2 regions of the Blautia acetica genome follow, and region 2 is predicted to be linked to the other one. Evidence: a T-box and tRNA genes for the amino acid it is inferred to sense, from the RefSeq annotation. Region 2 holds a T-box; the other holds one or more tRNA genes.
What was found. The T-box of region 2 lies ahead of WBS51_RS05460 (valine--tRNA ligase). A T-box ahead of a tRNA ligase gene usually reads a tRNA of that ligase, here a tRNA-Val.
Positions count from the first base shown of each region.

Region 1 (3,409 bases), on a different contig from region 2:
GGACTGGCTGCAGGAAAAATTCGGAACAGACAAAAAAATCATCCGCACCATGCCCAACACCCCTGCTCTGGTGGGAGAAGGCATTACCGGCGTCTGCCCAAACCTGTTTGTATCCCCGGATGAAATCCGTCAGGTGCTGACCCTGCTGCGCTCTTTCGGACGTGCTGACGTAGTGACAGAACCGATTCTGGATGTTGTGGGGGCTGTCAGCGGAAGTTCTCCCGCTTTTGTCTTTCTGTTTATTGAAGCCCTTGCAGACGGGGCTGTAGCGGAAGGAATGCCCAGAAAACAGGCTTATGAATTTGCCTCTCAGGCTGTTCTTGGAAGTGCAAAAATGGTGTTGGAAACAGGAATCCATCCCGGCGCTTTGAAAGATATGGTATGCTCACCTGCCGGAACCACCATTGAAGGCGTAAACGTGCTGGAAAAGGAAGGCATGCGCAGTGCAGTCATGGACGCTGTACGGGCTTGTATTGCAAAGACAAAAAAGCTGTAAGACTGCAAAAAGGGGCTGCGCACTATGATTCGTGCGTCAGCCCTAAAATCAGATTGTGAACCAAGTCGCTATTCGCCAACAATTGCTGCCCCAATCTGGCTGTATATATTCTCTGCGTCCAGAATATGAAAGGGCTCTGTATCATGATTTCCCTCTGCACCGGCAGTCACCAGAATGTATTCCTGCCCTTCCACTTCAGCCAGACTGGCCAGGCACAGTCCTGCTGCAGAAGTAAATCCCGTTTTTCCACCTAAAATTTCGCCGTCTGTCACTTCCAGGCTGTCTTTTTTCTCATACATGGTACTTTCAAAGGTAATCCCTTCCGGGTACTCCTGGGTTGGAGCTGTGGTATAGGAACGAGTGGTAAAGACCTGATAAAAAGTCTCGTTCTTTAAAGCGTATTCCAGCAAAACCAGAATGTCCTGTACCGTAGAATAGTGATTCTCATCATGGAGACCTGAGGCATTGACAAAGTTCGTATTTGTCATTCCCAGCTCTTTTGCCTTCGCATTCATTTTTTGTACAAATCCCGCCTCATCCCCGGCTATTTCACAGGCCAGAGCCATACAGCAGTCTGCGCCGGAGGGCAGCATTAACCCATACAGAAGGTCTCTTACCGAAACCGACTCTCCCGGCTTGAAGCCAGCCATAGAAGCCCCTCTTTCGTACAGGGCCAGTACCTCATCTACGGGAATCACAATACTTTTATCCAAATCCTCGAATTCTTCAATGGCTACCAACGCTGTCATAATTTTCGTCATAGAAGCCGGATAAATCCTCTCCTCCGGGCTTTTAGACGCCAGCACCTTCTGATTCTTCAAGTCTTTTACAATAGCCGCCTTACTGTAAATATTCATATCAATTTTTACATTCAGACGCTCTTCCAGTTTTCTCTTTTCCTCTGCTTTTCGTTCTTCCTCTTCCTGCTTTTTCTGCGCTTCTTCCCTTTCTATCCGCAGCTTTTCCTCCTGCCTCTGGTCATATTCCCGCTTTAGGGAAATGCCTCCGAATATGGCTGCAAAACCTGCCAGTGAGCAGGTACACACTATGGCCAATTTTCTTCTTAACTGCTTCTTTCGCTGTTCCTTCCTCATAATTCTCCGCCTCTTTTTTGTGCGAAAACACCCTTTCCACACAACCGTCTTGTGCAAAAAGGGCATTCTCCTAGTAAATAGCGAGAGGGGGATTCGAACCCTCGACACTACGGGTATGAACCGTATGCTCTAGCCAACTGAGCTATCTCGCCATGTTCTGTTCTTCTGTTTTTTGGCAAAAGAATGGGACCTATAGGGCTCGAACCTATGACCCTCTGCTTGTAAGGCAGATGCTCTCCCAGCTGAGCTAAGATCCCATTTGATTTTATGTCTTTCGACAAGTAGCGAGAGGGGGATTCGAACCCTCGACACTACGGGTATGAACCGTATGCTCTAGCCAACTGAGCTATCTCGCCATGTTTTGTTCTTTTGTCTTTTAGCAAAAGAATGGGACCTATAGGGCTCGAACCTATGACCCTCTGCTTGTAAGGCAGATGCTCTCCCAGCTGAGCTAAGATCCCGTTCTGTGTCAGCCGTATCGCTGACTGCTTTGCTATTATATACTGAAATTCCATGAATTGTCAACACCTTTTTTCAAATTTTTTCAAAAACTTCAATTTTTTTAAATTTATCCCCTTTTCAAGGGGCATTCCTTCGCCGGCAATCCGCAAGACTGCTGCATTTTCAGCCAATGTGTCTGTCTTTCGGATTGCCTTGTGAAGGCACAGCCCCGTATTTTTTATTCCGCCTCCCGCATTCTTTCCACCACGCTCTTCTTCTGGCTCTGACGGTAAGCGACCAGCGAAATTCCTCCTGCCACCAATGCAAACACCGGCAGCATTATCAGAAACGGAATGGCTGTATAGCGATAGGCAAAGCACATGATTACATTGTTTAGGGCACTGACAACGAAATAGGCGATGATGCTTCCTGCTGTCACACTGATAACGCCCGAAATCAACAGATGATACCCACTCTCCCACAAGAGCATTTTCCGTACCTGTTCCTTTGTCATGCCAATGCTCTGCATGACGGCCAGCTCCTGCCGTCTGGACAAAATACCCGTCAGCATCGAATTGGCAAAATTCAGAATTCCAATCATGGCAATTGCGGCACAAAGCCCGTATCCCACCGCCGACACTCCGTCAATCATGCCGGAAAAGTCTGCTTTCACACTTTCTTTGGACAGATACCCCATGGACGTGTTCTCCTCTTCTGTATAGTATTTCAGATATCTGTCAAAAGCTTCTGCATTCTCTGACTCCACGGTATAAGATTTTGCAAACATGACGGCTTTGGGGCACTTCTTCATTTCTTCCAGCGGAAGAATGGTGGTAATGGCATTGATGGAATACGCATGGAGGTTCATACTGCCTGGAAGGGCTTCCACGATGGCCATAACCTCATACTCTTTTTGTTCCAGGTTGGTAAGACCAGACCCCAGTGCCTCTCCGTTTTCATCATATTCTATTTTCTGTTCTGTCCGAGAGGTGGGTGTCTGCAGCACAAGTTTATCTCCCGGCTCATAAAAGCTGTCGCCCTTTTCCGCATTGTCTGTGCAGACACTCTCCTGTAAAATCACATACTTTCCGCTTTTGAATTTTCCCAAATCAATGGTGCCTTTTATTGCTTTCAAATGTTTCAGCATGGATTCTGAATATCCATAGCGGTTCTCATTCAGAGCCATTTCTCCCCTGCCCATTTTTTCTTTATCTTCCTCTCTCGCTCTGTAATAAGAGCCTGTATCTATCTTTCCCTCTTCATCCAGCTTCCGGAATTCCTCCTGCCCTTTTTCGGACAAAAGATGTTCGGAATTCAAATACCAGAGTTCCGAAGCGCCTGTAATTCCCTGCTGACTGTCTGCCCCCTGCACATAAGC
Region 1 covers NZ_JBBEWO010000003.1:59,581-62,989, forward strand. Annotated here, with positions in the region: gene proC (pyrroline-5-carboxylate reductase) at 1-496, shown strand, start outside; gene WBS51_RS02820 (D-alanyl-D-alanine carboxypeptidase family protein) at 565-1,590, opposite strand; tRNA gene WBS51_RS02825 (tRNA-Met) at 1,669-1,742, opposite strand; tRNA gene WBS51_RS02830 (tRNA-Val) at 1,775-1,847, opposite strand; tRNA gene WBS51_RS02835 (tRNA-Met) at 1,873-1,946, opposite strand; tRNA gene WBS51_RS02840 (tRNA-Val) at 1,979-2,051, opposite strand; gene WBS51_RS02845 (ABC transporter permease) at 2,270-3,409, opposite strand, start outside.
Region 1: it has a tRNA-Val gene. The T-box ahead of WBS51_RS05460 (valine--tRNA ligase) is inferred to sense a tRNA for this amino acid. The anticodon was not compared.

Region 2 (3,409 bases):
ACCGCCCGTACTTAAACGAAGGTATTGTTATCAAATACAGCGCAAACCAGAAATACTGCACAGACGGCGTTTCAGCAGCCATGTTTAAGGATTTGTGCCAGCAGGCGGAAGTTCCCTGTCAGACCTTTACCAACCGTTCTGATATTTTGGGCGGTTCCACACTGGGAAATATTTCTAACACGAAAGTGGCATTGAATGCAGTAGATATTGGCTTGCCGCAGCTTGCTATGCACTCTCCTTATGAAACAGTAGGGGTGAAAGACACGGAATATCTGATTCAGGTGGCAGAGAAATTATTTGCATAAAAAATTAAAGAGAGACGAAAAGAAGTGGAGTTCCTATTGGAACTCCACTTCCAGCATAACAGGCTGATGGTCTGTGTAGGCGAAATCCGTATTGACAACAGAAACATCAGAAACGTTTAAATTATCAGACACAATAAAGCCGTCCAGAACATACACCTGAGAAGTTTCGTAAGAGCCGGTATAGGGGGCGTTTAACAGGCGGCAGGTAGGATAGCTGTCATCGGTGGCAAAAGAAAAATGTTCCGGAAGGTCGTCCTGACCGATAGTGCCGGGAACCCAGCTTTCGCTGTTGTGTATGGGATAGGTATCCATGCCTTCAAACGTCTGGTTAAAGTCGCCTCCTGCAATGACATAATTTCCCGCAGCGTATTCCTGAGCCAGTTTTTCTGCCAGCATTTTGCTCTGGGCTGCTTTGCCCTCCCCACTGTCATAGGCTTCCAGGTGGAAATTAATCAGAACCAGTTCAGCCTCGGTACCCTTTAAAGGAATACGGGTCTCCAGCATACACCGTTTCAGATTGCAGGTTTTCACCGGCCAGGAGAAGGATTCCGGCAGAGAGATTCTGGAAGCGGAAGAAGTATGTAAATCCGTAAGCGTTAAAATTCCGCTGTTTACCTTTCCGATAGGTGGCAGGGGATAGGGAACAAAATCGCATTTAAAGTTGTAAGCCAGCACACCGTCCATGTCCAGGATATTTTCGTAATACGTTTCTTCATTCAGATGATAAGAGCGTTTGGAATCGGTGTCTACTTCCTGCAGAAAATAGGCATCTGCAGGATTGGCAGAGAGAATTTCCCCAATGCCCTTTAAGTTGTCCTCTACCTGTTCCTGACTGTCCGGCTGTACTTCATGACCGCCGTCCATGAAGAAATCTTCGGTTTTATCCAGTCCTGCGTACCCTGTGTTAAAGGTCATCACGCGGAAGGTATCTTCATTGGAAATCGTACGGACGCCGGAAGGGGGAGTCAGCGTTTCCACGGCTTTTGGACGGTATTCCCGAATGGTCAGCCAGACAATGCCGATAATCAGCAGAATTACTGCAAATAAAAGCAGAATCCCCACGGCTTTCAGGATTTTTTTTGTTTTGCTCATATGGTTACCTCCTGAATATAAAGTAAAAGCACTTTATATAGATTTTATTTTTCTCCGCTCATTGTAACACAATGCACAGAAATTGAACATGGAAAGTAAGAAGAAAGCAGGAAGATTAGAAAGATTTTAGAATTTCCCGTCTTGACAAAGACGGGCTTTGTGCTTATGATATTTTTCAGAAAAAGGTGATGAGAAAGAGGAGTACGTCTTGGAAACCGGCAGAGAGGACAATTCACCGGCTGAAAGATTGTCTGGGAGGGAAGAGACGGAAGGTAGCTTTTGAACCGGGGAACTGAAGAATCGGCTTGATACAGAAAAAAGTAGAGAAAAGGGTTTGGTAGGTTTCCACGCGTCGTCTGCGTTAAGGGACTTCAGAGTGATAAATAAAGGTGGTACCGCGATGACAGTCGCCCTTTGTAACTATTTTTTGAAAGATGGTTATGGAGGGGCTTTTTGTTTGCAGAAAATTCCAAAGCAGTCTCCAATAACCGCAAAGAGGAGGAACTATGAGCAAAGAACTTGCAAAAACTTATGACCCGAAAGGGCTGGAAGACCGTATTTACCAGAAATGGCTGGACAACAAATACTTCCATGCCCAGGTAAACAGAGACAAAAAACCATTTACCATTGTTATGCCCCCGCCAAACGTTACGGGACAGCTGCACATGGGACATGCCCTGGATGAAACCATGCAGGATATTCTCATCCGTTTTAAGAGAATGCAGGGATACGAAGCCCTCTGGCAGCCGGGAACCGACCATGCAGCTATTGCCACTGAGGTAAAGGTAATCGAGAAGCTGAAAGAGCAGGGCATTGACAAGAACGAAATCGGAAGAGAAGAATTTTTAAAACATGCCTGGGAATGGAAAGAAGAGTACGGCGGAAAAATTATCAACCAGCTGAAGAAACTGGGTGCTTCCGCAGACTGGGACAGAGAGCGTTTTACCATGGACGAGGGCTGTTCCAAAGCGGTGCAGGAAGTTTTCATCAAACTGTACGAAAAAGGCTATATTTACAAAGGCTCCAGAATCATCAACTGGTGTCCGGTATGTCAGACCTCTATTTCTGACGCAGAGGTAGAGCATGAGGACCAGGACGGATTTTTCTGGCACATCAATTATCCGGTAGTGGGCGAAGAAGGAAAATTCGTAGAAATCGCAACCACACGTCCGGAAACCCTTTTAGGAGATACTGCAGTCGCGGTAAATCCGGAAGACGAGCGTTACAAAGACCTGGTAGGCAAAATGCTGAAGCTGCCGCTGACAGAGAGAGAAATTCCGGTTGTGGCAGACGAATATGTAGACAAAGAATTCGGAACCGGCTGTGTGAAGATTACTCCGGCCCATGACCCCAATGACTTTGAGGTAGGAAAGAGACACAACCTTCCGGAAATCAATATCATGAACGATGACGCTACCATCAATGAACTGGGCGGCAAATACGCAGGTATGGACCGCTACGAAGCCAGAAAGGCCATGGTAGAGGACTTAAAGGAGCTGGGACTTCTGGTGAAAGTAGTTCCTCATTCCCATAGCGTAGGAACCCATGACCGCTGTAAGACTACGGTAGAACCTATGATTAAACCGCAGTGGTTTGTCCGCATGAAGGAAATGGGCGAAGCGGCTATTCAGACTTTACAGGACGGTAATCTGAAATTTGTGCCGGAGCGTTTTGACAAGATTTATATGCACTGGCTGGAAAATATCAGAGACTGGTGTATTTCCCGTCAGCTCTGGTGGGGACACAGAATCCCGGCCTACTACTGCGAGGAATGCGGGGAGACTGTTGTGGCAGGAGAAATGCCGGAAAAATGCCCAAAATGCGGCTGCACCCACCTGCATCAGGACGAGGATACCCTGGATACCTGGTTCTCCTCTGCACTGTGGCCCTTCTCTACCCTTGGCTGGCCGGAAAACACAGAGGAACTGGATTACTTCTATCCGACAGACGTACTGGTAACCGGATATGATATTATTTTCTTCTGGGTTATCCGTATGGTATTCTCCGGTCTG
Region 2 covers NZ_JBBEWO010000005.1:147,308-150,716, reverse strand. Annotated here, with positions in the region: gene WBS51_RS05470 (M18 family aminopeptidase) at 1-305, shown strand, start outside; gene WBS51_RS05465 (endonuclease/exonuclease/phosphatase family protein) at 339-1,397, opposite strand; T-box leader at 1,577-1,815, shown strand; gene WBS51_RS05460 (valine--tRNA ligase) at 1,904-3,409, shown strand, end outside.